2 linked regions of the Methylococcus capsulatus genome follow. The protein of the gene in region 2 interacts with the protein of the main gene of each other region in a pairwise test. Links are inferred from orthologs where the notes say so. Each region holds a gene or a part of one and is shown on either strand. Other genes may lie near its edges.

The links.
Region 1: the proteins of def (region 2) and N4J17_RS16135 interact in binary tests that used the Escherichia coli proteins (3 or more experiments, as listed by UniProt). The link is inferred for Methylococcus capsulatus from one-to-one orthologs.

The regions. Positions count from the first base shown.
Region 1 is NZ_CP104311.1:3,330,092-3,345,932, reverse strand. What follows is about bases 418-3,197. They hold N4J17_RS16135 (aspartate-semialdehyde dehydrogenase), read left to right. Parts: upstream 418-1,186; coding sequence 1,187-2,209; downstream 2,210-3,197. Other genes in these bases: N4J17_RS16130 (FimV/HubP family polar landmark protein), read left to right, coding at 2,246-3,197; leuB (3-isopropylmalate dehydrogenase), read left to right, coding at 418-1,127. In the rest of the region: leuD (3-isopropylmalate dehydratase small subunit), read left to right, coding at 1-16; more of leuB, read left to right, coding at 45-417; more of N4J17_RS16130, read left to right, coding at 3,198-4,699; N4J17_RS16125 (DUF934 domain-containing protein), read right to left, coding at 4,776-5,261; N4J17_RS16120 (nitrite/sulfite reductase), read right to left, coding at 5,248-6,894; sodium:proton antiporter NhaD, read left to right, coding at 7,165-8,526; N4J17_RS16110 (alpha-E domain-containing protein), read right to left, coding at 8,895-9,863; N4J17_RS16105 (circularly permuted type 2 ATP-grasp protein), read right to left, coding at 9,865-11,313; N4J17_RS16100 (proteasome-type protease), read left to right, coding at 11,637-12,401; N4J17_RS16095 (hypothetical protein), read right to left, coding at 12,384-12,779; N4J17_RS16090 (aminotransferase class I/II-fold pyridoxal phosphate-dependent enzyme), read left to right, coding at 12,919-14,121; N4J17_RS16085 (lysophospholipid acyltransferase family protein), read right to left, coding at 14,133-14,882; gmhB (D-glycero-beta-D-manno-heptose 1,7-bisphosphate 7-phosphatase), read right to left, coding at 14,845-15,384; glyS (glycine--tRNA ligase subunit beta), read right to left, coding at 15,386-15,841.
Region 2 is NZ_CP104311.1:769,022-784,863, reverse strand. What follows is about bases 13,062-15,842. They hold def (peptide deformylase), read right to left. Parts: upstream 14,830-15,842; coding sequence 14,293-14,829; downstream 13,062-14,292. Other genes in these bases: N4J17_RS03650 (LysM peptidoglycan-binding domain-containing protein), read left to right, coding at 15,134-15,842; fmt (methionyl-tRNA formyltransferase), read right to left, coding at 13,286-14,212; rsmB (16S rRNA (cytosine(967)-C(5))-methyltransferase RsmB), read right to left, coding at 13,062-13,289. Also shown: bacterial ammonia monooxygenase, subunit AmoC, read left to right, coding at 310-1,092; bacterial ammonia monooxygenase, subunit AmoA, read left to right, coding at 1,241-1,984; bacterial ammonia monooxygenase, subunit AmoB, read left to right, coding at 2,082-3,326; translational GTPase TypA, read right to left, coding at 3,501-5,321; N4J17_RS03695 (rhodanese-like domain-containing protein), read right to left, coding at 5,538-5,930; N4J17_RS03690 (class I SAM-dependent methyltransferase), read right to left, coding at 5,927-6,514; Trk system potassium transporter TrkA, read right to left, coding at 6,517-7,890; N4J17_RS03680 (sigma-54-dependent transcriptional regulator), read right to left, coding at 7,890-9,257; N4J17_RS03675 (sensor histidine kinase), read right to left, coding at 9,254-11,458; N4J17_RS03670 (DUF4390 domain-containing protein), read right to left, coding at 11,440-11,997; more of rsmB, read right to left, coding at 11,994-13,061. UniProt on the Escherichia coli protein: Removes the formyl group from the N-terminal Met of newly synthesized proteins. Requires at least a dipeptide for an efficient rate of reaction. N-terminal L-methionine is a prerequisite for activity but the enzyme has broad specificity at other positions.

The sequences.
Region 1 (15,841 bases), 2.6 Mb from region 2 along the record:
GTTCGCCGTCCCTTGAAGTCTCGAGTAATTCAGGTATCGCTTCAATGACTATCAAAATCGCTGTTTTGCCCGGCGACGGGATCGGACCGGAAATCGTCGCAGAAGCCTTGAAGGTCTTGGATAGCCTGTGCACCGATTTCGGTTTGGCGGTCGAAACCGAACACGCTCTGATCGGCGGTGCGGCCTACGATGTCCATGGCACCCCCTTCCCGCAAGAAACCCTGACGCTGTGCCGGGCCGCCGACTCGATCCTGCTTGGTGCGGTCGGTGGTCCCAAATGGGAGCCTCTGGATTATTCGCTGCGGCCCGAGCGGGGGCTCCTGGGCTTGCGTTCGGAGCTGGAACTGTTTTCCAATCTGCGGCCGGCGGTGCTCTATCCGCAGTTGGTGGCGGCTTCGACCCTCAAGCCCGAAGTGGTCGTTGGCCTGGACATCATGATCGTGCGGGAGCTGACCGGTGGCATTTATTTCGGCAAGCCGCGCGGTCGTCGCATCAACGAGCACGGTGAGCGGGAAGGGTACAACACCCTGGTGTACAGCGAATCGGAAATCCGCCGCATAGCCCACAGCGCGTTCCAGATTGCTCGGAAGCGTAACAAGCGCCTGTGCAGCATCGACAAGGCCAATGTGCTGGAATGCACGGAACTGTGGCGCGAGGTGGTCATCGAGGCCGGCAAGGACTATCCGGACGTGGCGCTGAGCCATATGTATGTGGACAACGCCGCGATGCAGTTGGTCCGTAACCCGAAGCAATTCGACGTGATGCTGACCGATAACATGTTCGGCGACATCTTGTCCGACTGCGCCGCCATGCTGACCGGCTCGATCGGTATGCTGCCTTCGGCTTCCCTCGACAAGAACGGCAAGGGGATGTACGAGCCTATCCACGGCTCGGCCCCGGATATCGCCGGCCGCGGCATCGCCAATCCGATCGCTACCATCCTGTCGCTGGCCATGATGCTGCGCTACAGCTTCGACGACGCGGTCTTGGCGGAGCGGATCGAGAGGGCGGTGCAGACGGCATTGGATCAGGGTTTCCGCACGGCCGATATTGCCTCGGAAGGCACCGTCGAGGTCGGTACCGCCGCGATGGGTGATGCGATCGTCGCTGCTTTGCGCAGTGCCTGAACCTTGCCGCTTCTGCCAACAGAAGCCGGCAATCGAATTTCACTGAACCGAGTCAGATCATGAGCAAAACCTACAATGTCGCCGTGCTGGGCGCCACCGGGGCCGTCGGCGAAACGATGCTGTCCATCCTTGAGCAACGCCGGTTCCCGGTGGGCGAGGTGTACGCCCTGGCCAGCAGTCGTTCCACCGGTAAGCGCCTGGAGTTCAGGGGCAGCCAGCTCAAAGTGGTGGATGTGGAGGAGTTCGACTGGTCCCTGGTCCAGATCGGCCTGTTTTCGCCCGGCGCCTCGGTTTCCGATATCTACGCGCCCCGGGCGGCGGCGGCTGGCTGTGTGGTGATCGACAATACCTCCCGCTTCCGCTACGAGGACGACATCCCGCTGGTGGTGCCGGAGGTCAATGCGGAAAAGATCGCCGATTACCGGAACCGCGGCATCATCGCCAACCCCAACTGTTCCACCATTCAGATGCTGGTGGCGCTGAAACCGATCTACGATGCCGTCGGCATCGAGCGCATCAATGTCTGCACCTATCAGGCGGTGTCCGGCACCGGCAAGAAGGCCATCGAGGAGCTGGCCGGCCAGACCGCGCAATTGCTCAATGGCCTGCCCTGCCAGGCCTCGGTGTATCCCAAGCAGATTGCTTTCAACGTGTTGCCGCAGATCGATGTCTTCCTGGACAACGGTTACACCAAGGAAGAGATGAAGATGGTCTGGGAGACCCGCAAGATCATGGGGGACGATGCCATCCTGGTGAATCCCACCACCGTGCGGGTGCCGGTGTTCTACGGTCATTCGGAGGCCGTGCACATCGAGACCCGGGACAAGATCACGGCGGAGCAGGCGAGGGCATTGCTGGAGAAGGCGCCGGGCGTCGTGGTGATCGACGAGCATCAGCCGGGGGGCTACCCGACCGCAGTCACCGAGGCCGCCGGCAAAGACCCGGTATTCGTCGGCCGCATCCGCGAAGACATTTCGCATCCGCGCGGACTGAACCTGTGGGTGGTCGCGGACAACATCCGTAAGGGCGCGGCGCTCAACAGCGTGCAGATTGCGGAGATACTGATAGATAAGTATATTTGACGCATTCATTTTTACATTTCCTATTGACGACCCGCGGTGTACGGAGCGGAAAGGATCAGATTCGCGCGTCGGACCCTGACGCTCATCGGCATCTTCATTTCTCCCGGCTCCCATGCCCTGGGTATCGGGGAACTCAGGCTGCTGTCCGCTCTCAACCAGACGCTCAAGGCGGAGGTGCCCCTCGTCGTTTCGGAGGAGAAACTCGAGGACATCAAGGTGACACTCGCTTCGCCGGAGGCTTTTGCCCGGGCCGGCATTGAACGCCGGCAGTTCCTGTCGAGCCTGCGGTTTCAGCCGGAGCAGCGTGCCGACGGGAGCGGCGTGATCCGGATCAGCTCCCGAGAGCCCATCAGTGAGCCGTTCCTGAGTTTTCTGATGGAGGTGGATTGGCCGGAGGGGCGGATCGTCAAGGAATTCACCGTGCTGGTCGATCCGCCGGTACAGGTCTTCCCCGACCCGAGTTCTCCTAGCCGCTCCGAGCGTGCTTCGCCATACCCGCAGGAACCGACGCCGCGTTCGCTTTATGTTGTGGACCCTCCCTCTTCCCCTTCTGCCGGTCGTGCCAGGTCCTCCGGGGAAGGATCGGAATATGGCCCCATCAGGCGCCGCGATACCCTCTCCTCCATCGCCAAGGCCGTCAATGCGGATGGCGACCTGACCCCGGAACAAGTCAAGGTCGGCATCTACCGCGCCAATCCGGATGCCTTCATCGGGGGTAACGTCAACGCTCTCAAGCATGGGGCCGTGTTGACCATTCCTCCGCACGCAGTACTGGCGGAGCTGCAGCCGGCGGATGCCGTCAGGCAGTGGCGGGAACTGCGGGCGGCGGCGCGCCAGAGTGCTCGAAAGAATGTATCCACCCTCCCGCCAGCGGCTTCCGCTCCCGTCCCGCCGCCGGAAGGAGGGGAAACCGCGGCCCGCGGCGGTCGGCTCAAGCTTCTCGCACCTGGCAGCCAAGGGCCAGCTGGTGGAGCCGGCGGCAAGGATGATCTCGCCCTGGAGGTCGCCGAAAGCCTTCGCCAGGAAAATGAAGAAATTCGTGCCCGATTGGGGGCGCTCGAGCAGCAGCTTTCGACCCTTCAGCAACTCCTCGATTTGAAGGACCGGCAGATCGCGGCGCTGCAACCCGGGGTTCCGGCCGCCGCTTCGCCTTCCGCAAGCGTTCCTCCGTCGCCGGTGCCGGTGTCATCTCCGGCCGCCGAATCCGGCGCCGGAACGCCAGTGACCGTGGTCATCCAGCCTCCCCCGGCAACCGAGCCGACGGAGGACGCCGCTGCCAACGGCTCTTGGCTTTGGGGGCTGGGTCCCCTCACACTCACGGCAGCGCTGGCCTGGTGGGCGAGACGGAGGCGGCGGGCGTTCGGCCTTGGCCTGCCTTCGAGACTCGACAAACTGATGGCCGGCAGCACGGCATCGACCGCGCCGCGGACCGTTTCCTCCGCAGGTGTCCGCAGTCTGGAAGCGTACCGCAACGCGGTCAAAGAGGTGGATTCCGTGGAGCCGATCGACGCGATCGCCGAGGCCGATGCCTTTCTGGCCAATGGCAAACTTGCCCCGGCCGAGCAACTGATGCGGGCCGCCGTCACAGCACACCCTGAACGCGACGAATTTCGCCTGAAGCTGCTCGAAATTCTATACCTCGCGGGGAAATACCAGGCGTTCGAGGAACTGGCGGAAGACACATCGGGCTGGCGTGAGACGCGGCCGGACCTCTGGGGAGAAGTGTCCCGTATGAGTCTCAAGCTGCGTTTGAAACCTCCCGTGCCGGTGGATGTTCCGGACGGTCTTCCCGATGCGGCGGCGCGCCGGTCGCTAGTGGCTGACACCGTTCCCGAAATGCCACGATCGCCTGCGGTTGTGCAAGGGGTATCGTCGGAAGCTCTCGATGTGGAACTCCGGGACGGTGCTGCGGAACCCGAGGGGGAGCAGATTGTGGCCGATGACATACCTCCACTCGAGTTCGAATTCGCCGGGCTGGAACCGTGTTCGCCGGCGGGAAGAGCGAACGACGAGCCGGAGGTCGTCCATGACGCCGACAATCTCATCGCTTACGAACCGGAGCCGTATGCCCGCGCGACGGCTTCAGCGGCTGAGTCCATCGAGTCGCTGCTGGCGGAGCTCGAAAGCCTTGACGACCACGCCGAACTAAACCCGCCTCCGGTGCCGACGCAAGAGACGCCGGCCCGCGCCTCCGAACCGCCGATGACCATCGAGATCGAAGCGGTTCCGGCCGTGCGGAATACGGAGCCCGCCGGTCAACCCGGTTCGGGTATGCCAGGGCCGATCCGGGAGGACATGGACCCGTATGGGGACATCACCGACATGGATCCGCTCGAGACGAAGCTTGACCTCAGCAAGGCCTATGTCGACATGGGCGATGCCGATGCGGCAAGCGAGCTGTTGGAGGAGATCCTCGCCGTGGGGAACGACCGCCAGAAGGCGGAAGCCCGCGTGCTCATGGATCGGGTGGCTGGGGCGCAGAGCCGGTAGGAGGGTGTGGGCGGGATCGTGCCCGATCATGGTGCGCCCCCTCACGAATCGAGTCACGCCCTCAAGAATGACCAGTTCATCGGGCGCAGCGCCGGTAAAGCGGCCGTGGGTCGTCCACTGCGGCCTGGTAAGTCACGCTGAATTCGCTGAGCAGGGGCAGCGTGCTTTCCAGGTTCGCATCGTGCGTGAATTCGAAGGCGTTGAATCCCACGCGCCGGAGAAAGAACACCTGGTCTGGAATGAAGGCTCCACGTGCCCGGAGTTCACCCTGGTAGCCATAGCGCTCCCTCAACAGCCTGGCTATGGAAAATCCGCGGCCGTCGACCATGCTGGGGAATTCCACCACGACTAGTGGGAACCGGTCGAGTTCTCCGGCGAAATCTTCCACGCGATCCTCTCCCCTGACCCGCAACCCCAAGGCGCCGCCGTGGGCGGCCAGCTCGCTCTTCTCGCGGTTCCAGCGTGCGAGCGAAACGGTGCAGGGGGCAGCAGTCACTGGTTCGTCATCGGCCAGATGGTGCCAAGTATCGGTGACGATGGATCCGTCTTTAATGATGGGCATAGACGCGCTCCTGAAACGGGTTGATGCCTAGACGTCGCACGGTATCGAGAAAGGATTCCTCGTCCTGACGCAACTCAATGTAGGTTTTCAGAATGGTTTCCACGGCCTGAGCCACGTGAGCCTTGTCGATGGCGGGACCGAGGCGTTCGCCGAGCGATGCGTCATTGCTGGAGCTGCCGCCCAGAGTGAGCTGGTACCACTCCTCGCCTTTCTTGTCTACGCCCAGGATGCCGATGTGGCCCACGCTCTGATGGGCGCAGCCGTTCATGCAGCCGGAAATGTTGATCCGCAGGTCGCCGAGGTCGTGCAGATAATCGATATCGTCGATGCGTGAATAGATGTCTTCTGCCACCGAGATCGAGCTGGCATTGGCCAGCGAGCAATAATCCAGACCGGGGCAGCAGATCATATCGGTGGCCTTGCCGATGTTGGGCGTGGCCAGCCCGATGGAGTCGAGGCGCTGCCAGAGTTCGTACAGATCGTCCTGATGCACGTCCGCGAACACCAGGTTCTGGGTATGGGTGGCGCGGATCTCGCCGAAGCTGTAGTGCTCGGCCAGCTCGGCCACGGCATCCAGCTGGGTGTCGGTGACATCACCCGGCGGCACTCCGCGGGCTTTCAGTGACAGAAACACTGCACGGTAGCCGGCGATCTTGTGGGCCGTTGTGTTGTTCCTCAGCCAAGTGGCGAAGCGTGGGTCGGCCGCCGCCAGGCCGTCCGGGCCGGCGCCGCTCGCAGGCCGGTACTCGGGCGTTGTGAAATGTTTCTTCACCCGCTCGATCTCGCCGGTGTCCAGCACCAGTTGCGGGCGGATCTGCGCCCATTCGGCCTCGACCTGACGGGTGAAGTCTGCGATACCGGTTTCTTTGAGCAGGATTTTGATGCGTGCCTTGAATTTGTTGTCGCGCCGCCCAAAGCGGTTGTAGACCCGCAGGATGGCTTCCAGATAGGACAGGAGATCGGCCTTGGGGAGGAAAGGGCGGATGGTCTGGCCGATGATCGGTGTGCGTCCGAGGCCGCCGCCGACCAGGACTTCGAAGCCGGTTTCGCCTGTCTTGCTTTTGACCATCTGCAAGCCGATGTCGTGCAGCTGGGTCGCGGCACGGTCTTTCATCGCCCCGCTAACGGCGATCTTGAATTTGCGCGGCAGGTAGCTGAATTCCGGGTGTAGGGTCGACCACTGCCGGATGATTTCGCAGTAGGGGCGCGGGTCTTCGATCTCGTCGGGGCAAATGCCGGCCAGCGGGTCGCTGGTGACATTGCGGATGCAGTTGCCGCTGGTCTGGATGGCATGCATCTGGACCGTCGCCAGCTCGGCCAGGATGTCCGGTACGTCTTCCAGGCGCGGCCAGTTGAATTGGATGTTTTGGCGGGTGGTGAAATGGGCAACGGATTTGTCGTAGCGGCGGGCGATTTCGGCCAGTTTGCGCAGTTGCCTGGACGAGAGCAGGCCATAGGGGATGGCGACGCGCAGCATCGGGGAGTGGCGTTGGATGTACAGGCCATTCATCAGACGCAGCGGGCGGAACTGCTCTTCGCTCAGCTCGCCCTGAAGGAATCTGCGGGTCTGGCTGCGGAACTGGGCAACCCGTTCGTCGACCAGCCGTTGGTCATATTCGTCGTATTGGTACATGGCGTTTTCGCTGTCGGGTGTTCGCTTCGGGGCGATATCCTGAGTGTTTTACTATGAAAACGACGATAACACCATCGCGTGTCGGAGTCGACGCCTGCCGCCGGTGTGTGGTGGTGGGGCTGGATAGCGTGCGCGTCGCCGGTGCCCGGTGGATTCGTCAGTCCGGATGTTCTTCTTATATAATCGTGGGTCGGATTTGGGAACAGGCGGGCCGCTCATGTAGCGGCCACGTTTTTATTCGATTCAATAACAATTCGAGAGGACCTGGCCTTGTTACGCGCATTCGTTTTATTGTCGCTTTTCCTAGGGCTGCCTGAGCTTGCCCTGGCGGAGGAAACCCGGAATCTTGATCTGACCGCGACTCACCGAGGATTATACTGCGTTCTGATCTTCATCGTGGCCTATGCCTTCGTGATGACCGAAGAATTCACGCATCTTCGGAAGTCCAAGCCGGTGATCCTGGCCGCCGGCATCATCTGGGCGGAGGTCGCCTACATGGCCAGCACCGCCGGCGTCGCTGCCGAGGAGGTGCACCGGGCATTCGAGCACGACCTCAAGGAATATGCGGAACTGATGCTGTTCCTGCTGGTCGCCATGACCTACATCAATGCCATGGCCGAGCGTAATGTGTTCGAGGCGCTGCGGTCCTGGTTGGTGACCCGCAAGTTCGGTTACCGCAAGCTGTTCTGGATCACCGGCGTCATCACCTTCTTCCTGTCTTCCGTGGCTGACAACCTGACCTCGGCGCTGCTGGTTGGTGCCGTGGTGATGGCGGTCGGGGCCAAGAGTCCCCGATTCGTCAGCTTAGGATTCATCAACCTGGTGATCGCGGCCAACGCGGGCGGCGCCTTCAGCCCCTTCGGCGACATCACGACTCTGATGGTATGGCAGGCTGGAAAAGCGGAATTCTTCGATTTCTTCGAGTTGTTCATTCCTTCGGTCGTGAACTTCGCGGTGCCGGCGGTCTTCATGCACTTCGCGATTCCGAACGAACTGCCGGATTTTCCCGAGGAGGAGGTCGTCGTCATGAAGCCAGGCGCTCTGGCGATCTGCGGTCTGTTCGTGCTCACCATCTCGATCGCCGTCAGCTTCAAGCAGTTCCTCCATCTGCCGCCGTTCTTGGGCATGATGGTGGGCCTGTCCATCCTGATGTTCTACGGTTACCGCCTCAAGATGTATTTCCCCGGCAACAGCGACGACCGGTTCGATGTGTTCGCCAACGTCCGCGACGCCGAATGGGACACTTTGCTGTTCTTCTTCGGTGTGGTGTTCGCGGTCGGCGGTCTGGGCTACATCGGCTATCTGGAGCTGGCTTCCGCCGCCATGTATGACGGTCTCGGTGCGACCACGGCCAATGTCATCGTCGGTCTGCTGTCGGCGGTGGTCGACAACATCCCGGTGATGTTCGCGGTGCTGAACATGAACCCGGACATGGACATCTACCAGTGGATGCTGGTCACCCTGACCGCTGGCGTGGGCGGATCCATGCTGTCGGTGGGCTCGGCGGCCGGTGTGGCGCTGATGGGCACATCGCGCGGCATGTACACCTTCTTCAGCCATCTGAAATGGACACCCGCGGTGGCTGCAGGCTATGTCGCCAGTATCGCGACGCACTATTTCATCAACGGCTGATCGCCACGAAGGAGCACAAGGAAGTCGAGCGAAGCGAGCGAGTGCGACGACACCCGCGAAGCCGTAGGCCCGGATGTTTTGTCGGAGTCTGCGGCTTCACCGCAGGTGTAGACAAAACATAAGGGAACCGACACGGCGTCGAGTCATTGTGGGAGCCATGGCGGAGTGCGTCGCGGAGAGACGGACGGAGCCGAGGCGGACGCAGGACGGCGCGGGCCGCCGAAGGCAAAGACGTCGCCAATTTTTCGCTTCCGAGGGTGACTTGGAAGTCCCGTCGGGTTTCGCGAAAAATGGCGACGCTCCAGTGTCTGAAGGGTGACGAAAAGGCCCGCGGCCAAAGCCGCGGGCCTTTTCGCATCTGCTGTACCCTATTCGTTACTGCAAAGCGACTGATTCTGCCGGGGCGACAATTTTTCGACGTCGAAGTAGCAGCCGGAGAGGGCATCGTGAATTTCGGCCAACTTGATCTGGAGATCGTCGATGAATCGGTGCAGTTCGGTACGGCGGCGGCTTTCCTCATCCTGGACCAGGGCGATGGCTTCCGCCAGTTTTTCGCGGGCACAGCCGCCCTGCGGCAGATGGGCGAGCGCCTCCAGCATGTCGCGGAGGCAGAAATGGCAGGAACGGGGAAACAAGGTGTCTTCCAGGAGAAACTTCACCACCGAATTCCGTCCGACGGCGCTCTGGCAGTGGCGCCGGTACATATGGTAGGCCGTCATCGACTTCAGCACGCTCATCCAGAGCAGGTTTTCGAACGGCGTCACATCCTTGCCTTCCGGTGACAGGTCGATCCAACGGGCGTCTAGAATGCGGGTGGTCATGTCGGCCCGCTCCAGATTGCAGCCGAGCCGGACGAATTCGTAGGCTTCATCATGGCTCATGGTGCCGGCGATGATGCCGGCGACGGTCTGTACGCTGACGATGATATCGTCGAGGTAGGCAAAGCGGCGTTTCGGCGACTCGCTGTCCGGTATGCGCGCCATCGCCTTAAGGTACAGCGCGTTGATATGCTCCCAGCCTTCCCGCTGGAGTATGTCCCGTATGCTGCGGGCGTTCTCGCGGGCCGCGCGCAGCGAGCTGACGATGGAGCCGGGATTGCGTGCCTCCGTAATCAGGAAACGGCTGACCTGGCTTTCGCCGGGAGTGGAATAAAGCGTGGCGAATGTTTCCTCGCTCCCAGTGATGGTCAGCAGAGAATCCCAGCTGGGACGGATTTCCCGGGGCAAGTCCAGCATCACGTTGGCGTTGGCATTGATCATGCGGGCGGTGTTTTCCGCCCGCTCTAGATAGCGCGACATCCAGTAGAGGCTTTCCGCGACGCGCGACAACATCGCCATGTCAGGCTCCTTTTCCGTCGATGATCCAGGTGTCCTTGCTGCCTCCTCCCTGGGACGAGTTCACCACGGTCGAGCCTTTCTGGAGAGCGACGCGGGTCAGTCCACCGTTGGTCACATAGATGTCCCGGCCGCTCAGGATGAAGGGGCGCAGGTCGAGATGGCGCGGTTCGGCCCGATGATCGACCAGTGTGGGCGCGGTGGACAGGGTGAGCATGGGCTGCGCCATGTAGTTGCGCGGATCGCGGCGGATGCGCTCAGCGAACTCCACGCGCTCCTCCCGGCGGGCCCTGGGGCCGATGAGCATGCCGTAGCCGCCCGATTCATTGGCCGGTTTGACCACGAGTTGGTCGAGGTGGTCCAGCACATAGCGGCATTCCTCTGGATCGACGCAGCGGTAGGAAGGTACATTCGGCAGGATGGGCTCCTCGTTCAAGTAATAGCGGATGATGTCGGGAACGTAGGTGTAGACCACCTTATCGTCCGCCACCCCGGCTCCAGGAGCGTTGGCCAGCGCCACCTTGCCCTTCTTCCAGGCGCGGATGAGCCCTGGTACGCCGAGCACCGATTCCGGATTGAAGGTTTCCGGGTCGAGAAACAGATCGTCGATCCGCCGGTAAACCACGTCGACCTTGTGCAGACCTTCGATGGTGCGCATGTAGACGCAGTCGTCGCTGCCGACGACCAGGTCGCGTCCTTCCACCAGTTCGGCGCCCATCTGCTGGGCCAGGTAGGCGTGTTCGAAATAAGCCGAGTTATAGATGCCGGGTGTCAGCACCACGATCTGAGGATTGGCCATGGGCGCGAGGGATGCCAGGCACTGGCGGAGTTGGGCCGGATAGTCGTCGACCGGGCCGATGGCGTAGGATTCGAAAAGCTCCGGCAACACCCGCTTCATCACCAGCCGGTTCTCTAGCATGTAGGACACGCCGGAGGGTACCCGGAGGTTGTCCTCCAGCACGTAGAACCGCCCGTCCTTGTCCTTGACCAGGTCGGTGCCGCACACATGGGCCCAGACGCCGAGCGGCGGGTCGATACCGACACACTCGGGCCGGAAATTCCTGGAGTCTGCCAGCAGTTCGCGCGGGAATACGCCATCCCGGACGATGTCCTGAGCGTGGTAGATGTCATTGATGAACAGGTTCAGCGCGCGGGTGCGCTGTTTTAGCCCGCGTTCGACCCCTTCCCATTCCTCGGCCCGAATCAGCCGTGGGATGATGTCGAACGGCCAGGCACGGTCGATAGAGCCCTCGTTCTCACAGTAGACCGTGAAAGTGATGCCCATGCTCAGGATTTCGGCTTCGGCGGCGGCTTTGCGTTCCTGGAGATCGGCTTCGGAGAAGCCATTGAGATGGTCGAACAGGGCACAGGCGATTCGCCGGGGCATGCCGTGCTCGTCGATCAACTCATCGAAACATTCCGGATTGGGGTAATCTTGCAGTGCCAGGGTCATGATCGTGTTTCGATCCTTGGAGGCTAAAATCGTTTCAGGGTGCGGCGGGCCACGGTGACGCAGGAAGCGGGCCTTCCTATAGGCGGACAAGCGATTTTCGGGCCATGCCAAGTGCCCTTCTGTCGTTTCCCGTGCGATGCCCAGGCGGGCGTGGGGCGGCCCGACCGGAGGCTGGGCTGGTTTGGGGCACGCTGGAAACGCCTTGCGCTGATCCGGTGCAAGTGCCGAAATCCCTATCGATTGCGCAGCCGCTTGAGATCGGGGGCTGTTTCGAGCTAGAGTCCTGCGGCTTAACCGCGCAGATCCTATGTTAAGGAATCCCCATGACTTACTGCCTTGCCATCAAGGTCGACGAGGGGCTGGTGTTCGCCTCCGATTCCCGTACCCATGCCGGTGTCGATTACGCCAGCGTTTACAGCAAAATGTACCGCTTCGATTTGCACAGCGACCGCATGATGATCGTCCTGGCCGCCGGCAATTTGGCCACGACTCAGGCTGTGATCAATCTGATACGACGCGATCTGGAAAATCCGGGAGCGCTCTACAATCTGAACACGGCGGCCTACTTATACGATGCTGCGTCCTACATAGGTGGAACCAGCGTACGGGTTCAGGAGCAACACGCCAGCGCAATGCAGCGTAGCGGCGTCTCGGCCGAGGCCAGCTTCATCCTGGGTGGCCAGATCCAGGGGCAGCCGCCCGAAATTTACCTCATCTATCCCCAGGGCAATTACATCACAGCATCGCCCGACACGCCTTATTTGCAGGTTGGCGAAACCAAGTATGGCAAGCCGATTCTCGATCGGATGATCTCCCCCACCACGACGCTGGAAGATGCGGCGCGCTGCGCCCTGGTCTCCATCGACTCGACGATGCGCAGCAATATCTCGGTCGGCCCCCCGGTGGAGGTCGCCTTCTACCGGCGGGACTCCTTTGCCATCGGCCATTATCTGCACCTGGATTATTCCAGCCCCCTCTATGCTTCGATCCAGAAGCAGTGGGCCGAGGGTATACGCAACGCTTTCACCCTGTTGCCACGGTTCGAGTGGGAAGCAACCGGATCGATCGGTTCAGAACAGAGCCAATAGGGCCAGCAAGCCAACACCGGCGCTGATCAGAATGATTTTCAGGCGGTGACGCAGATACCAGGCCTTGGCCTCGGCGACCATTCGTTGCCAGTTATCCTCGATCCGTCGCCTGCGCTCGTGCCACCTGCGGGCGAACTTGCCGGCCAGCAGGCTTCCCAGCCACACCACGACGCCGATCGTCAGCCAGGCCGTCAGGACCTGGGCGCCGCGCGGCGTGAGGCCGAGCACGGTTTCGAACACCGTGTCCAGCAGCATCTCCAGGGCTTCGAGAAGGAGCTCTGCGGTATGCGAAAGGATTTCCACGACGAGTTCGCCTTCGATGGCGACGACGAGCAGGACCACAAAAGTGACGAAGAGATAGAATTTGCTCGCACGCATGAGTCCGAACGGATGCCGTCATGGTTGATGGTGGGGTGAAGAAGCGACCGGCCGCTCCTTGCCGAAGCGATCGGACCCGCAGCGTCGGTATTTTAACCGTAAAATGAAACTTTTTCCGTCTAGGTTTTCAGGGGATACGATGAACCGGCGACCGCATGAGGCTGGCCAGGCAACACGGGAAGCGGAGCATGGCAGGTGTCTGGCCGATGGCATCCGGCCGTTCCATGTCATGGCGATCCTGGCGCGCGCGAAGGCGCTGGAGGCGTCCGGGCGTTCCATCGTTCATCTGGAAATCGGCGAGCCGGATTTTCCGACGCCCGAGCCGGTGAACGCGGCGGCGACCCGATTCCTGTCCGGCGGGCAGGTGCGCTATACCCCGGCCGCCGGGTTGCCTGAGCTACGGGAGCGCATCGGGAGATACTATGCTGAGCGCTACGGTACAGGGGTCTCACCCCAGCGGATATTTCTCACACCCGGCGCATCGGGTGCGTTTTCCCTGGCGCTGGCCGTGGCCTTGGCACCCGGTCGGCGCGTTATGCTGGCCGATCCCGGCTATCCCTGTTATTCCAATTTCGTGCATCTGTATTCCGGCGAACCGCATGCCGTGCCGGTGAGGGCGGCGCATGATTTCCATCTGGACGCAGACCTGTGCCGGACGCATTGCGGAGGAGAGGTACCGGTGGCGATCAGCGCCTCGCCTTCCAACCCGACCGGCACGGTCATGCGTGCCGCGGTATTGCGGGAGCTGGTACAGTGGTTCGAAGCCGAACAGGGCATCCTGATTTCGGACGAGATTTACCACGGGTTGGAATACGGTGGCCGCCCGGTCAGCGCGCTGGAGTTTGGCGACCATGTGTTCGTCGTCAACAGCTTCTCGAAATATTTCGGCATGACCGGCTGGCGTCTGGGCTGGTTGGTCGTGCCGGAGGCATATGCGGCTGCGGTGGAGCGGGTGGCTCAGAACATCTTCATTTCGGCGCCGACGCTCTCACAGTACGCAGCGCTGGCGGCATTTTCGGAGGCGTGCCTTGCCGAATTGGAACGGCGCCGGCGGGCTTTCGAAGCGCGCCGTGATTTTCTTTGGGGGGAACTGGTGAAGCTGGGATTCGGGGTGCCGGCCCCGCCGTCCGGGGCGTTCTACATCTATGCCGACTGCTCGGCGTTCACTGATGACAGCGCGGAGTTCGCCGCGCGCCTCCTGGAGCAGGCCGGCGTCGCGGTGACGCCGGGCAAGGACTTCGGCACCCAGTCACCGGAGCGTTATCTGCGCTTCGCCTACACGGCCGACATCCCCGTACTACAGGAGGCGGTCGAACGGATTCGCCGTTTTGTCGGCGGCTAAAAAAACCGGTCTCAACGGGGCCGGCTGATTTCCTGCATCTGGGCTTCGATCCAGCGCTCGGCCTGGGCGGTGATTTCCGCCGCGTCGAACTTGGCGGCGTCGATCGGTGGGCCGACGCGGACCTGGATGGTGCCGGGATACTTCAGGAAAGCACGGCGGCTCCAGTATTCGCCGGCGTTATGTGCTACCGGCACCACCGGGCAGCCGGCACGATGAGCCAGCATGGCGCCGCTGGCGCCATAGTGCCCCTTTTTGCCGGGTGCGACTCGGGTGCCTTCCGGGAACACGACCACCCACAGCCCGTCTTGCAGCCGTTTGACGCCTTCGTTCAGCACCTCCTTGAGCGCTGCCGTCTTGTGGGAGCGGTTGATGGCGATGGGTTTGAGGGTCGCCATCGCCCAGCCCCAGACCGGCAGCCTCAGCAGTTCCTGCTTGAGGATGAACACCAGGGGCGGGAAGATCACTTGCAGTGCGAGGGTCTCCCAGGCCGATTGGTGCTTGCAGAGGATTACGCCGGGCTGGGCTGGAATGTTTTCCCGGCCCTGGACCTGAAAGTCCAGCCGGCATACGGTTTTCAGCATCCATAGATTGAACCGGACCCAGCAGTTGGCCAAGGCCCAGCGCATGCCGAACGAGAAGGGCCGCGCAGCGATCATGCACGGGCTGATCACCAAGGTGGACAAGGTCATGCCGGCGAAAAACACCGCCGAACGCAGGATGATCTCAAGTTTGGCTGAAAACGATATATTGTGCGGCTGCATACAAATCGGGGAAAGTGGGGACGTCGAGTTCGGGATTCCGCTCCAGTGTGCGCGTGCCCTTGCCGGTTTCGACCAAGATCGGCACGGCGCCTGCCGCCGCTGCCGCCTCGATATCGCGCAGCGAATCGCCCACGGCCGGCGTGCCGGCGAGTTCCACGCCATACTTTTCAGCGAAGGCGCGGAACAGGCCGGGTCTGGGTTTGCGGCAGCCGCAGACGTCTTCGGGCCCATGCGGGCACAGGAAAATGTCGAAGATTTCGCCGCCGGCTTCCCGCACCATCGTCCTCATCTTGTCGTGGATCGCTTCCAGCATGGCTGGGCTGAACAACCGGCGGGCAATGCCGGACTGGTTGGTCAGCACCACGACCCGGAAGCCGTGGTGGGTCAAGAGGGCGATGGCATCGAGGCTGCCGGGGATCGGGCGCCATTCCTCCGGTGACTTGATGTACTCGTCGGAGTCTTGGTTGATGACGCCGTCCCGGTCCAGGATCACATAGTGCATATCATTGGGCCGGCTGCAGCGCGGAGATGTCGGCGATGTTCAGGAACAGCCCTTCGATCAGGGCCAGCAGGCCGAGCCGGTTGCTGCGCAGGGATTCGTCCTCGGTCATCACCATCACTTTGTCGAAGAAGGTGTCGACGCTGTCCCGCAACTGTGCCAGCCGGCACAGCGCCGAGGTGTAGTCGCGAGCATGCAGCAGCGGCAGGATGTCGGCATGGGCCTGGCGGGCCGCGGCCAGCAGTGCCTTTTCCGAAGGCTCGATCAGGATCCGTTCCTCCGCATTCGCAACCACCGTTTCGCCCGATTTGCGCAGGATGTTGCGGATGCGCTTGTTGGCCGCGGCGAGGCTTTCGGCGGCGGTGAGACCCCGGAATTCGCGCACAGCAGCGAGCCGGCCGAGGAAATCCACCAGGTTGGTCGGCCGTAGCGCCAGCACGGCTTCGAATTCGTCATGGCG
Region 2 (15,842 bases):
GAGGCCATGGTTCCCGCCGTTGTCGGATGGCGGGGGGCGTTTCGTCCCGCGCCGTCCGTTACCTTAATTCCGTCCATGGGCGCAGATTCATGACGTTGGCTCACCCGGCGAACCTGCGTCAAATTGCCGCAGATTTTTCTTGACAGCTTCGGGGCGGGTGATAGACTGCGACGCACCAAGAGGGCCGGCCAGCCTGAGGGCTGCGGTTCTAAGGGGTGGCAAGGATGCATAAACCAAGCAGGGAAGTGAGAGAAGATTCACCGGGCGATGCACCGGTGTTTATGTCCGATATAACAGTTGGAGGTAAAAATGGCAGCAACAACTTTGGGTGGTGCAGCCGCGGCCGAAGCGCCGCTGCTGGACAAAAAGTGGCTCACGTTCGCGCTGGCGATCTACACCGTGTTCTACATGTGGGTACGCTGGTACGAAGGTGTTTACGGCTGGTCCGCCGGTCTGGACTCGTTCGCGCCGGAGTTTGAAACCTACTGGATGAACTTCCTGTACACCGAGATCGTCCTGGAGATCGTGACGGCTTCGATCCTGTGGGGTTATCTCTGGAAGACTCGCGACCGCAACCTGGCCGCGCTGACCCCGCGTGAAGAGCTGCGCCGCAACTTCACCCACCTGACCTGGCTGGTGGCCTACGCCTGGGCCCTCTACTGGGGCGCTTCCTACTTCACCGAGCAGGACGGCACCTGGCATCAGACGATCGTGCGCGACACCGACTTCACGCCGTCGCACATCATCGAGTTCTATCTGAGCTACCCGATCTACATCATCACCGGTTTTGCGGCGTTCATCTACGCCAAGACGCGTCTGCCGTTCTTTGCGAAGGGCATTTCGCTGCCGTACCTGGTGCTGGTGGTGGGTCCGTTCATGATTCTGCCGAACGTGGGTCTAAACGAGTGGGGCCACACCTTCTGGTTCATGGAAGAGCTGTTCGTGGCGCCGCTGCACTACGGCTTCGTGATCTTCGGCTGGCTGGCGCTGGCCGTCATGGGCACCCTGACCCAGACCTTCTACAGCTTTGCCCAGGGCGGACTGGGACAATCCCTGTGTGAAGCCGTGGACGAAGGCTTGATCGCGAAATAAGGAACTTCGCAGGCCGGCGGGCCGGTGGGGGTGCTGGCGCACAGACCCCGGGCCGGACCGGCGGCCGGAAAGGACTCGCGGCGACGGGGGGCGGGTGGTCCCGGCTCCCGTCGAAAATAAGAAAACGACAAATTTGGAGGTAACTTTAATGAGTGCTGCGCAATCTGCGGTTCGTTCGCACGCCGAAGCGGTCCAGGTATCCCGGACCATCGACTGGATGGCGTTGTTCGTGGTGTTCTTCGTGATCGTGGGCTCGTACCACATTCACGCCATGCTCACCATGGGCGACTGGGACTTCTGGTCGGACTGGAAAGACCGGCGTCTGTGGGTCACCGTGACTCCGATCGTGCTGGTCACCTTCCCGGCGGCCGTCCAATCCTACCTGTGGGAGCGGTTTCGTCTGCCCTGGGGAGCGACTGTCTGCGTACTCGGCCTGCTGCTGGGTGAGTGGATCAACCGCTACTTCAACTTCTGGGGCTGGACCTACTTCCCGATCAACTTCGTGTTCCCCGCCTCGCTGGTGCCGGGCGCCATCATCCTGGACACCGTACTGATGCTGTCGGGCAGCTACCTGTTCACCGCCATCGTCGGTGCGATGGGTTGGGGTCTGATCTTCTACCCGGGCAACTGGCCGATCATCGCGCCGCTGCACGTGCCGGTGGAATACAACGGCATGCTGATGTCGGTTGCCGACATCCAGGGTTACAACTATGTGCGTACCGGCACGCCCGAGTACATCCGCATGGTAGAGAAGGGCACCCTGCGTACCTTCGGTAAGGACGTCGCCCCGGTATCGGCATTCTTCTCCGCGTTCATGTCGATCCTGATCTACTTCATGTGGCACTTCATCGGTCGCTGGTTCTCCAACGAACGGTTCCTGCAGAGCACCTGATCGGGCTGCGGCAAGACCTGTGAGTGAAAGACCGTCGTCCGGCTTGGCGACAGGCCGGCGAGTGACCCAACAGCAAGAACTCGAAAGAGGAGAGATCATGAAAACAATAAAGGACCGGATTGCAAAATGGTCTGCAATCGGACTGCTGTCCGCCGTGGCAGCCACCAGCTTCTATGCGCCGAGCGCCAGCGCCCACGGTGAAAAATCGCAGGCGGCGTTCATGCGCATGCGTACCATCCACTGGTACGACCTGAGCTGGTCGAAAGAGAAAGTCAAAATCAACGAAACCGTGGAAATCAAAGGCAAGTTCCACGTGTTCGAAGGCTGGCCGGAAACGGTCGACGAACCGGATGTGGCGTTCCTCAACGTCGGCATGCCGGGTCCGGTGTTCATCCGTAAGGAATCGTACATCGGTGGCCAGCTGGTGCCGCGCTCGGTGCGTCTGGAAATCGGCAAGACCTACGACTTCCGGGTGGTTCTCAAAGCCCGTCGTCCGGGTGACTGGCACGTTCACACCATGATGAACGTCCAGGGTGGCGGACCGATCATCGGCCCCGGCAAATGGATCACCGTGGAAGGCTCCATGAGTGAATTCCGCAACCCCATCACCACCCTGACCGGTCAGACGATCGACCTGGAGACCTACAACGAAGGCAACACCTACTTCTGGCACGCGTTCTGGTATGCCATCGGTGTCGCCTGGATCGCCTACTGGTCGCGTCGTCCGATCTTCATCCCCCGTCTGCTGATGGTGGATGCCGGTCGTGGGGACGAACTGGTCTCGGGCACCGACCGCAAGGTTGCGATGGGCTTCTTGGCCGCCACCATTCTGATCGTGGTCATGGCCATGTCCAGCACCAACAGCAAGTACCCGATCACCATCCCGCTGCAGGCCGGAACCATGCGTGGCATGAAGCCGCTGGAACTGCCGGCGCCGACGGTGTCGGTGAAAGTGGAAGACGCCACCTACCGCGTGCCGGGCCGCGCCATGCGGATGAAGCTGACCATCACCAACCATGGCAACAGCCCGATCCGGCTGGGTGAGTTCTACACCGCCTCGGTGCGTTTCCTGGATTCCGACGTGTACAAAGACACCACCGGTTATCCGGAAGACCTGCTGGCTGAAGACGGCCTGAGCGTCAGCGACAACAGCCCGATCGCGCCGGGTGAGACCCGCACGGTCGACGTGACGGCGTCGGATGCGGCATGGGAAGTGTATCGTCTGTCCGACATCATCTACGATCCGGACAGCCGCTTCGCCGGTCTGCTGTTCTTCTTCGACGCCACGGGCAACCGTCAGATCGTACAGATCGACGCCCCGCTGATCCCGTCGTTCATGTAATCGCCTGAGGGGGAGTCCTTCGGGACTCCCCTTGCGGTGGTGAAAGCCAAAACCCCCGACCGGCAACGGTCGGGGGTTTTTTTATGCCTGGCTTTGGATTTTCAGGTGCGAGCTTTCAAATAAAAGGCCCCGCCTTGGCGGGGCCTTTTGTCTAGTGCCGTGGGGGGACCGCTGTCAGGCCTCGGCGCTTCGGGAAGCCTTCTTTCGCTCGTGTTCCTGCAAGAGTTTCTTGCGGATACGAATGGTCTGGGGGGTCACTTCCACGAGTTCATCGTCATCGATGAATTCTATCGCCTGCTCGAGACTGAATTTGATCGCAGGTGTCAGCAGTATGTTTTCGTCGCTGCCGGCCGCCCGGATGTTGGTGAGCTGTTTGGCTTTCGTAGGGTTGACCACCAAATCGTTGCCCCGATTATGCACGCCTACGACCATGCCCTCGTATACTTCATCGCCATGTTCGACGAACAGGCGTCCCCGTTCCTGTAGATTGAACAATGAGAATGCCAGCGCCTTGCCCGACGTGTTGGAAATAAGCGCCCCATTGGTTCTTTGTCCAATCGCGCCTTTCTTGACCGGTCCGTAGTGATCGAATATGTGATACAGCAGGCCGGTTCCGGAAGTCGTGGTGAGAAATTCGGTTTGAAATCCGATGAGGCCGCGGGAAGGAATAAGGTATTCGAGACGCACGCGTCCCTGGCCGTCCGGCACCATGTTCTGGAGGTCGCCTTTACGCTCACCGAGCTTTTCCATGACGGCACCCTGATGTGCTTCCTCCACTTCGATCGTCACGAATTCATACGGTTCGCAAGGTTCGCCGTCGATTTCCCGAATGATAACTTCGGGTCTGGAAACGGCCAGCTCGTAACCTTCCCTTCGCATGTTTTCGATTAAAATGGAAAGATGCAGTTCACCACGGCCGGAAACCGTGAATTTGTCCGGGTCGGCCGTATCCTCCACCCGCAGTGCAACGTTGTGGATCAGTTCCCTATTCAGTCTGTCGCGAATCTGCCTTGACGTCAGAAACTTGCCTTCCCTTCCTGCGAAAGGCGAATTGTTTACCTGAAAGGTCATGCTCACCGTGGGTTCGTCCACGGTGAGCGGGGGGAGCTGTTCTGCAAACCCCACTGCGCAAAGCGTATCCGAAATCTCGAGCCCCTCGATACCGGTGAAGGCAATGATATCGCCGGCGCTTGCCTCTTCCCTTTCGATGCGTTCGAGGCCGTGGAACGCCAGAACCTGAAGAATGCGTGCCGCGCCCTGCCTGCCATCGCGTTTGATCAGTGTGACGGGGGTATTCCTTTTGATGGTTCCTCGGGTGATTCTGCCGATGCCAATGACTCCCACATAGGAATTGTAATCGAGACTGCTGACCTGCATCTGAAACGGCCCGTCGATATCCACGTCGGGCGGCGATACATGATTCACGATGGCTTCGAACAGCGGCTCGAGCGTTCCTTCCGTGATATCGGGATTCAATCCCGCATAGCCATTCAGCGCCGAGCAGTAGATGACCGGAAAATCGAGCTGGGCTTCGGTAGCGCCGAGGCGGTCAAACAAATCGAAAGTCTGGTCGAGCACCCAGTCCGGACGGGCGCCGGGACGATCGATTTTGTTGATCACTACGATGGGGTGCAGCCCCATGGCGAAGGCTTTCTGAGTGACGAAGCGAGTCTGTGGCATGGGGCCGTCCACGGCATCGACCAACAGCAACACCGAATCGACCATGGAAAGGACGCGCTCGACCTCGCCGCCGAAGTCAGCGTGGCCGGGTGTGTCTACGATGTTGATACGGTAATCCCGCCACTTGATGGCCGTATTTTTTGCGAGGATGGTGATGCCTCGCTCTTTCTCCAGGTCGTTGGAGTCCATGACGCGCTCCCCCACCCGCTCATGAGCAGCGAAGGTGCCGCTTTGCTGGAGCAGTTTGTCGACTAAGGTGGTTTTGCCGTGGTCGACGTGGGCGATGATCGCTATGTTGCGTAATTTTTCTACCATGTTTCTCAAAGGGTGTCGGGTGGGAAAAAAGAAAGCACCCAGCTTCAAGCCGAAGCCGGGTGCTTATGGAAAATTTGACCGCGATTTCAGTTTTGCGGTTTCGCGGAGAACGACGGCTCGCTCCGATGTGAAAGCCGACTTACCCTGCTCACCCTTTCTCTTTGAAAGGAGCGGGAAGCCGCTTTCCGCATCCGGGGCGGCCGGTCGTCATGACGGTCAGTTTTGTTCCCAAGGCAGACCTCGAAAACGCCAACCTCCTCTCGAGCTGCGATGGCGGTCGTCGTCCAGAGGGCCTTCGAAACCTTCGCATATATTGTACAGTTTCAAATAGCCGGCCGCTGCCAACTGTTCCGCGGCTTCCTGGGACCGCTGCCCGCTTCTGCACAGGAGCAGGACCGGCGTCGCAACATCGGGTACGAGCTGCTTGACCCCTTCGAGGAAATCGGGATTGATTCGCCAACCGGGTGCAAATTTCCAGGGAACATTTTTCGCCTCCGGCGGGTGCCCGATCATCGCGAATTCGATGGGGTCACGCACGTCGAGAAGAACGTGCTCGGGATGGTTCAGCATGAACTGCCAGGCGGCAGCGGGGTCGATCTGCTCGATCATGATTCGGGTCTCTGGCCTACAAGAAAAGCTTCGTCGCGTTGGCCGGCATCCGGTCGGCCTGCCCGTGCTTCATCCCGGTAATAACGGATCAGCAACCCATCAAAGAGCCGGATGAGTTCGTTGTCGTGCAGCAGGAAGCGCGGGTTGCTGGGACCGTAATCACTGCTCTTGCTCTTCACGAAAGTCTGATAGAACAACAAGCCGCCCGGTCTGAGTGCGTCCACGATCGCCCGCACCAGCGTTCGCTCGAGGAACCGGGTTACGACGACCACATCATAATGTTCGGTGGCCCATTGGCATTCCATGACATCGCCGACGCGGGCGTGGATGGGCAGACCTTCCATGCGCGCGGTATGGGCCAGCGCTTCGATTCCCGCCTCGGAAATATCGATGGCGTCCACCTCGAACCCCCGCCGAGCCAGAAACAGGGCATTGCTTCCGAGTCCGCAGGCAAGGTCCAGCGCCCTGCCGCCAGCTGGCAGGAGGTGCTCGTTCTGGGACAGTACCGTGGCGACATCGGGGAAGGGAGCCTTCCATTCCCGATAGATCCGGTCCCACTTTCGCCGGGTCGTCTCGGTGTCCATCGTCAACCCCGGTGAGATTCTCCCTGAAACATCTGTTCGATGATCGGAATCACCTTCTTGTCGAGCAAGAACATGATGACATGATCCCCTTCTTCTATGACCGTGTCATGATGGACTTGTATCACCTCTTTGTCTCTGACCAGGGCACCCATGACCACGCCCGGCGGAATAGCGATGCGGTCTATCGGTATGCCGATCACCTTCGATTTGCCGGGCGTTCCGTGTGCGACCGCTTCGAGCGCTTCGGCGGCGCCGTGGCGCAGCGAATGGACCTGGACTACATCGCCCTTGCGGATATGACGGAGGAGGGCGCCTATGGTGGATTGCTGTGGTGAAATGACCAGATCGATCTGGTTGGGGTCGACGATATCCGCATAAGCGGCTTTGTTGACCAGACTGATGACGCGCCGTGCACCCAGCCGTTTGGCCAGCATCGCGGACAGGATGTTGACTTCATCGTCATTGGTGATGGCACAGAAAATGTCCGTGGTTTCGATGTTTTCGCTCAGCAGCAGTTCCTTGTCGGAAGCATCTCCCAGCAACACTACGGTATTGGTCAGGTCGCCCGCGATCTTCTTGGCGCGATCGGCGTTTTTCTCGATGACCTTGACTTGATAGCGTTGTTCCAATGCCTGCGCCACCCGCTTGCCGATATGTCCGCCTCCGGCGAACATGAGCCGTCTGTAAGGCTTGTCGAGTTCACGCAGCTCACTCATTACATCACTGATTTCTTCGGACGAGGCCATGAAGAACACTTCGTCGCCGTGCTCTATCGTCTGTCGTCCATTCGGGACGATGGGACGGCCATTGCGGAAAATTGCGGTGATCCGGGCATGGACATTGGGCATGTGCTGGTGAAGCTCGCGAATTTCCCGGCCGACCAAAGGTCCTCCGCTCAGCGCCCGGACCGATACCAGGCGGATCCGTCCTCCGGCGAAATCCAGAACCTGGGATGCGCCTGGACATTGCAGCAGCCGTTCGATCATCTGGGTGACGATCTGTTCGGGACTGATGACTACGTCGATGGGCACGCCTTCCTTGCAGAATATCTCCGGGTAGCTCAGGTATTCGATGGCACGCACCCGCGCGATCTTCTTCGGAATGTTGAACAGGGTGTGCGAGATCTGGCAGGCCAGCATGTTGGTTTCATCATCGCTGGTCACGGCGATGAGCATGTCGGCGTCGTCGGCGCCCGCGCGCTTTAGCACCGTGGGATGCGCCGCATTACCCTGTACGGTGCCGATGTCGAAGCGGTCGTGCAGTTCCCGCAGGACACTGGTCTGTTTATCGACGACGACGATGTCGTTGTCCTCGCTGCAAAGGCTGGCCAGAACACTCGTGCCGACCTGACCGGCTCCCAGGATAATGATCTTCATCAGCGCTTGTCTTTGAACTTGATACCCAACGCATTGAGCTTTCGGTACAAATGCGTACGCTCCAGGCCGATGGCCTGGGACAGCCGTGCGACGCTGCCGCCGTACTTGTCCAGATGGTATTCGAGATAGGTCTTTTCGAAGCGTTCGCGGGCTTCTTTCAGCGGAAGCTCGAAAAAGTCGGATTTGCCTTCCGCTTTCAGGGCATCGGTGGTGCCGCCGAGGATGGATTTGACCTCATCCAGTGAGACATCTTCGCCGCTGCCCAGAATCAACAGCCGCTGGACCAGGTTTTTCAACTCCCGGACATTGCCGTGCCATGCGTAGTGACGTAAAAAGTTTTGCACCGAGACCGGAAAACGCCGAAAGGGGAGCTTCTCCCGGCTGACGAAATAGTCCACATAAAACCGGAGCAATTCAGGGACATCCTCACTGTGTTCCCGAAGCGGCGGAATCTTGAGCGTGACGGTGTTCAGCAGATAAAACAGTTCCCGGCGGAAAAGTCCGGCGCGGACCGCATCGTCCAGGGGCACATGCGTCGATGCGACGAGCCGGAAATCCGCATGGATGGGTTCGGTGCCGCCGACGCGGTAAAACACGCCGGTTTCCAGCGCCCCAAGGAGACGGACCTGGGTTTCCGGCTCGAGGTCGGAGACATCCTCGAGAAACAGCGTGCCTCCGTGGGCCTGTTCCAGCAATCCCCTGCGGATTTTTCCATTGTTTTCACTGCCGAAGAATTCGATGGCGGATGCAGCGGGCGAAATGGTGCCGGCGGCCACTTCCAGGAACGGCCCGGAACGGCGTGAGCTGTGGGCATGCAGGTAACGCGCGGCGGTTTCTTTGCCGCTGCCGGCCTCTCCGACCAAAAGAACCCGTGCGTCGTGCTGGGCGATGCGTTTGATCTGCTCCCGCAGCAGCTCCATCGACGCGCTCTTGCCGACCAGTTCCACCGGCACCATTTCGGCCGCACGCTTCACTCCCACGGTTTCGCGCTTCAAGCGGACCGACTCCAGTGCCCGCTCCACGGTGATCAAGAGTTTCGCCATCGAGATGGGCTTTTCCAGCACGTCGTGGGCACCCAGGCGGGTGGCTTCTATGGCGGTTTCCACCGTGGCGTGGCCGGACATCATGATGACGGGGCAGTCGATCGCTCCGCTTTCCAGCCATTCCCGGAGCAGCGAAATGCCGTCCTCGTCCGGCATCCAGATATCCAGCAGGACCAAGTCCGGCCGATGTTCCCGGACGGCCTGGCGGGCGGCAGCCCCGTTGTTGGCGGCGACTACCGCATAGCCTTCGTCGGTGAGGATGTCCTGCACCAGTCCCCGGATGTCGGGCTCGTCATCGACGACCAATATGCAGCCTTGATTCATGATTTCGCTCCAGAGCTCCCGCCACTTGCTTCGGCTCTAATGTCTGTTTCTGGAACCGGGAACCGGATGATGAAGCCGGCACCCTGCTGGTACCCGTTTTCCACGCGGATGGTCCCACCATGCTCCTCGATGATCTTTTTGACGATCGCAAGCCCCAGGCCGGTGCCCTTGGTCTTGGTGGTGACGTAGGGTTCGAAAATCCGATCTGCCTGGTCCTTCGGAATGCCGGGGCCGTCGTCACGGACGGTCAGTTGCACGAAGGATTCTCCCTGGTCGATTGTCTTGCGAAGAATAAAGCACATCTTACCTTGAGTGGACGGCGACAGGGCTTCCTGTGAGTTCTTGATGAGATTGTGCAAGACCTGTCGCAGTTGCAGCGGATCGGCGGAAATTCTGGGCAGATCCGGTGTTTCATCGATTTCGAAGGTGAGGCCGGATTGTGGCGGGTACAAGGCCAGCACTTCCTCCACGATTTCGGCCAGCGCAACCCGCCGGAGCTGGATGGTCGAAGATCTCGCATACTCGGCGAAGGCGTTGACCATGGCTTTCAGCGCCTCGACCTGATGCACGATGGTGCGGGTCGAACGGTCCAGGATTTCCGCATCGCGGGCGTCGAGCCGGTTGGCCAGCTTGTGATGCAGCCGTTCGGCGGAGAGCTGGATCGGTGTGAGCGGATTCTTGATCTCGTGGGCCAGGCGCCGGGCGATTTCGCTCCACGCCGCCTGGCGCTGGGCCAGGATCAGTGCCGTCACATCTTCGAATACCACCACGGCGCCGAGTTTTTCGCCGTTGCCGTTGAACAAGGGGGTGCCATGGCAATACAGCTCACGGCGGCCGGAGGGGCCGACGAAAGCCATTTCGCCCTGCCAGGTGCCTGCGCCCTTTTCCAGCCAGCGTTCGATACGGTCCAGCGGTTCGGCGAGATAGGGATGTTTGGCTTTGAGCCGGCCGAGTGGGAGGCCCAGGTAATCGTGGGCGGGAACATCCAGAATGTCGTCCACGGCCCGGTTGGCGGTGAGAAGCCGGGAGGCGTTGTCGAAGCTGAGCACACCCGAGGACAGATTGGACAGTACGGTTTCGAGATAGGTGCGCTGGCGCTCGACTTCGAGCCGTGACAGCCGGGCTTCTTCGCTGGCCAGAGCGAGTTTTTCTGTCATCGTATTGAACGATTCGACCAGAAAGCCGAGTTCGTCTTTCGCCCGCACTGCGAGGCGCTGGCCGTAGCGGCCTTCGGCGACCGCGCGCGTGCCCTGGGCCAGCCGCCGCACCGGCGCGACGATGCGGCGGATGCTCACGAAGGCCACCCAGATGGCTGCCAGGAGGCTGAGCAGCAATACCAATGACAGTGTGAGGATGAACGTGTGCTTGAGGGAACTGCGGAGGAAGCCGAGTTCCTTGTAGTGCACGTAGGCCGCTTCGACCGTGCTGGCAAGCTGGGAGATTCGCAGCGGTACGGGAAACACGGCCTGCAGGAACAGAGGATCATCGGAAGGGATGGCCACGACGGCACGGATCTGTAGATTACCATCCGGGTTGGGTTCCAGGCGGACAGAGGATTTGCCTTGCTTGACCCGGAGCAGAACCCCGGCGTCCGGCAGATCGGGGAGGATGAAGCCGAGCTGAGAGCCGCCGGCGGCGATGATCCGCCCTTGCCTGGAAAACACTGTGAATTCGCCTTCCCCCAGCTCGTCCCGGAGTTCGGTCAGGCGCAAGGGATATTCCATGATCGGGGCGAGCTGCAGTTCGGCCGCCGCTTGTTCGGTTTGGTGCAGCATGGCGCGCATCCGCTCATCGAGCGCGGCCTGCCCCAATTCCAGCGCGTCCTCCATGGCCTGGTCGATGCGCACGTCGAACCAGCTGTCGATGCTTTGTTTGAGGAACTGCATGGAGTAGTAGAAAACGATGGAGGCCGGTGCCAGGCTGAGCAGGACGAACAGAAACGCCATGCGGGCCGTCAGATGGGAGCCGGCTGTCCGCTTGGCGAGCTGGCGGAGGAGTCCATAGACATTGACGACGACCAGTGTGAGCAGCAGGATCGAACCGACCGAATTGATGAGGACCAGCAGCGAGTACATGCTGCCGAGCTGCGGCGAACTCTGCGTGGCGGAGCTCATCAGATGCAGTGACGCGACGATGGCCGTGAACAGCGCGATCACGACCAGGCTGAGGGGCAGGCGGATTCTCAGTTTGCGAATGACCATCGGAACCAGGGGCTGTTGAGATGCCACTGGGGGGAGAGATAGGCCGTGGGGCGCAATGGCAGGGGGAGTGATTCGATGTCCAGCGTCACCGAGAGGGCGGCGCGGTATTCGCCGCTGCCGAACGTTTGGGGGGCCTCGATCGGCAGGTTTCTTATCCGCCCCAATGCATCCAGGAGGGCGCGCAGACTGGCGAAGTTCTCGGTCACACCGGATTCGGCCGTCGTCAGCTGATAGGCGCGTGCCAGCGGGTGAAAGCGTATGGTCCGCCGATGGTTTTCCGAGATCATGGTTTCATCCCACCACCAGGGTCTGACCCGCTTGACCCGAAGACGTAAGACCAGGGTCAAGGGGACGCCGTTGTGCATGGCTTCGACGGCGGTTTCGCTGAAATGGTAGTCGATGTCGGCATCGAGCCCCCAGGAGCGGTCCTCGTGCCGGAACAGGTCGGCGCGGCGCACGGCGAACCCCGCTTCGGCGCTCCAGCCCGCGATGGGGGCGAGGAGGCAGAAGAGGACCAGCCAGCCGGCAAACCTGTTCATCCCGTCTTGCGCAAACGGGCATAGAAGAAGCCGTCCATGCCGGATTCGCCGGTGAGAATCTGGCGGCCATGGCGCAAGGGGATGCCCCAGTCCGCGGTCGGCGGCAGTTCCGCCGCATCGGCGTGGGTTTCCAGAAAGCGTTTCATCTGCAAGTCGTTCTCGGCACGGATGACCGAACAGGTGGCATAGACGAGGGTGCCGCCGGGTTTGAGCAGAGGCCAGGCGGCAGCAAGGATGGCTGCCTGAAGTTCGTTGAGTGTGTCGAGATCGCGTGCTTGCCGCAGCAGCTTGATGTCCGGGTGGCGCCGGATGACTCCGGTCGCCGAACAGGGCGCATCGAGCAGGATGCGGTCGAAGGGGCAGCCGTCCCACCACGATTCCGGTGCGCGGGCGTCGCCGGCGATGACCTTTGCGGAGAGTCCTTCCCGCTCCAGATTTTCACGAATACGCACGCACCGATCGGCATCGATGTCCACCGCGACGGCTTGGATGTCTCCCCGGCAGAGTTCGATCATGTGCAGTGTCTTTCCACCGGGAGCGGCGCACAGATCCAGGATCCGTTCGCCCGGTTCGGCGCCCACCAGCGGCGCCGCCAGTTGGGCGGCTTCGTCCTGGACCGATACCCATCCTTCGGCGAAACCCGGTAAGGCTTCGACCGGGACCGGCGATTCGAGGGTCAGTCCCCAAGGTGAATGGTGGCAGGGGCGGGCGGCGATGCCGGCGTCGGCCAGTCGTGCGAGGTAGGCTGCGCGATCGTCCTTGAGCGGGTTGATCCGGAGCGTCATCGGCGGCGGCAGATTGTTCTGCTGCACCAGAGATTCCCATCGCTCGGGCCAGTCGGCGGCGAGCCGATTGCGCAGCCAGGCAGGGTGAGCATCCCGGCTGGCGGGGTCCTGCAGTGCCCGGCATTCCAGTTCCTCCTTGCGGCGTAGATAGTTCCTCAGAATGGCGTTGAGCAAGGGTTTCGCCCAGCTTTTCCGGCCGGCCGCCTCGACTGTTTCCGACACCGCGGCATGAGGTTTGACGTTCATGCTGCGCAACTGGTGGAGACCGATCAGCGCGAGCAGCCGGATTTCCGGGTCGCGGATCGGTTTGGTCGCCAGGCTGCCGAGCAGGAAATCCAGCGGCTCGAAGGCGCGAATTACGCCGTAGCATAGCGATTGCACGAACGCCCGGTCACGGGCATCTGGCAAAGACGGAAGGCGTTTTCCCAGCGCCCAGGTCAGCGAATGCCGGTCGACGACGACATCATGAAGCGCTGCGGCGGCCAGCATGCGGGTTTTGGTCGTCATGTCCCCAGCCGTTTTCCGGCCAGCGCGTGGGCGTTGAGGAAGTCTGCGGCACTCATCCGCCGTTTTCCCGGGGTCTGGATTTCAAGGATACGCAAAGTGCCCCGCCCGCAGGCTACGTCGAGGTTTTTCGCTGCTGCAAGGACAGTGCCGGGGGCGGTGTCCTGCGGGGTGTCTAGTGCCCGGGCCGACCAGATTCGCAACACCGTTCCATCCAGCGTCGTTTCCGCCACCGGCCAGGGATTGAACGCGCGCACCCGGCGGGAGAGGGTGGTTGCATCCTGCTGCCAGTCGATGCGTGCCTCGGATTTTTCGATCTTCTCGGCGTAGGTCACCCGACTCTCGTCTTGCGCTTCACCGGCCAGGCAGCCCTCTGCCAGCGCGGGCAGCAACTCGGCCAGCAATTCGGCCCCGAGGCCGGCGAGGCGGTCATGCAAGGTGGCGGCGGAATCGTCGTCACCGATCAGGCAGCTCCGCTTGCCCAGCATCGGCCCAGCATCCAGACGCGGCTCGATGCGCATGAGAGTGACGCCCGTTTCCCGATCGCCGGCGAGAATGGCACGCTGGATCGGCGCTGCGCCTCGCCAGCGGGGCAGCAGGGAGGCATGGATGTTGACGCAGCCAAGCCGTGGAACGGTCAGGACGGGGGGGGGCAGGATCAGGCCGTAGGCCACCACCACCATCAGGTCCGGCGCCAACTCGCGCAGCCGTTCGAGTTCCTCCGGCCCTTTCAGGGATTCCGGCTGGAACACGGGAAGGCCGTGATCGGACGCGAGTTGCTTGACCGGGCTGGACGCGATTCTACGGCCACGGCCGGCGGGGCGGTCGGGTTGAGTATAGACGGCGCATGGCGGGTTGCCCGATGCGATCAGGGCGCGCAGGGCAGGGACGGCGAACTCTGGGGTGCCGGCGAATACGATTCTCATGAAGCCGTTTTACGGTTGGGCGGAAGCGGCGGCCTGCCGCAAAAGGGGCGATCGTCGCTTTCTGCTCCCACGCGAGGCGGTCAGACGGCTGCCGCGGCACGCGGAGTCTTGTTGATCGCCTTCATGCGCCGCTCTTTCTGGAGTTTCTTGCGCGCCATCTGGCGCTTCAGAGCGGAAAGATGGTCCAGGAACAGCTTGCCTTCGAGATGGTCCATCTCGTGCTGGATGCAGACGGCCAACAATCCCTCCGCCGACATTTCAAAGAATTCGCCGTTACGGTCCTGGGCGCGGATGCGGACCGATTCGGCTCGACACACTTTTTCGAAAATCCCCGGCACCGAAAGGCAGCCTTCCTCCATCTCCCCGTTCCCTTGCTTTTCGAGCAGTTCCGGATTGATCAGGCAAAGCGGCGCATTTTTTTCTTCGGAAACGTCGATGACGAGAATGCGCTTGTGCAGGTTGACCTGGGTGGCCGCCAAGCCGACACCGGGGGCTGCGTACATGGTCTCGAACATGTCGTCGACGGTCCTGCGCAGGTCGTCGTCGAACACTTCGACGGGCGCGGCCTTCTTGCGCAAACGTTCGTCAGGAAATTCGAGAATGGATAGAATGGTCACGGTAGCCTCTTCCGCCGGGCGGGCGGGAAACATAGCTGCTCAAGCAAGGAGAATTCTAACGAATTCCGCCGGGAGAATGAATCTAATGATCATGGCGGCCAGCCACTCTGGATGGACGAGAGCCGCTCCTTGCCAGGATCGGTCCCTTCCCTCCAGAGTTCTCCCGCACGCGGGAGAGGGAGAACAAAAAAAGCGCTTCGCGTTGTTTCACGTTAAAGCCTGATGCAGCTGGAAATACAAGGTCTGTGAATAATAAGACAAGAAAACTTCACTCCGGTTTCCTCGTGATCTCCCGAGGATGCCCATGATCGCCAGGCTTGCCGCCGGCCTGGCTCTGCTCCTCATCTACGCAGGCGCCTTCGCGGACGGGATCGCCCTCAATCCGGATTCTCCAGATCGCTACCTGGTGCAGGTGAACGATACGCTCTGGGACATCGCCTCCCGCTTTCTGCAGAATCCGGCGCAGTGGTCGCAGGTATGGTACCGGAACCCGGCATTGGCCAACCCGGACCAAATCTATCCGGGCGACGTGCTTGTACTGCGCCGGCGGGGGCGTGAGCCCAGGATCGAGATCGAGACCGCCCCCACCGTCCCCTTGAGTCCCGTCATTCGGGTGACACCGCTGGTGCGGGAGATCCCGGTCATTCCGGAGCATGCCATCCGGGCATTCCTGACCCGGCCCAGAGTCCTGGACGGCGCCAATGTCGACACGCTCCCTTACATCGTCGGGTTCCCGGACGAGCACATCGCCGGCGGCGCCGGTTACAGATTCTATGCGCGAGGGGTCAAAGCAGCGGATGGCTGCGTTCTGGCGGTCGTGCGGCCGGGCCCCGTCTATCGCGATGGCGTCACCGAGGAAGTGCTTGGCCATGAAGCCTTGTATATCGGGGATGCGCAGCTGCGCCGTGCCGGCGAGCTGGCGGAGTTTCTCTTGGTCCGGGCCGAGCGGGAGGCCGTGATCGGTGATCGTCTGCTGGCCGTCGAGCCGCGAGAGCTTATGACTTCGTACACGC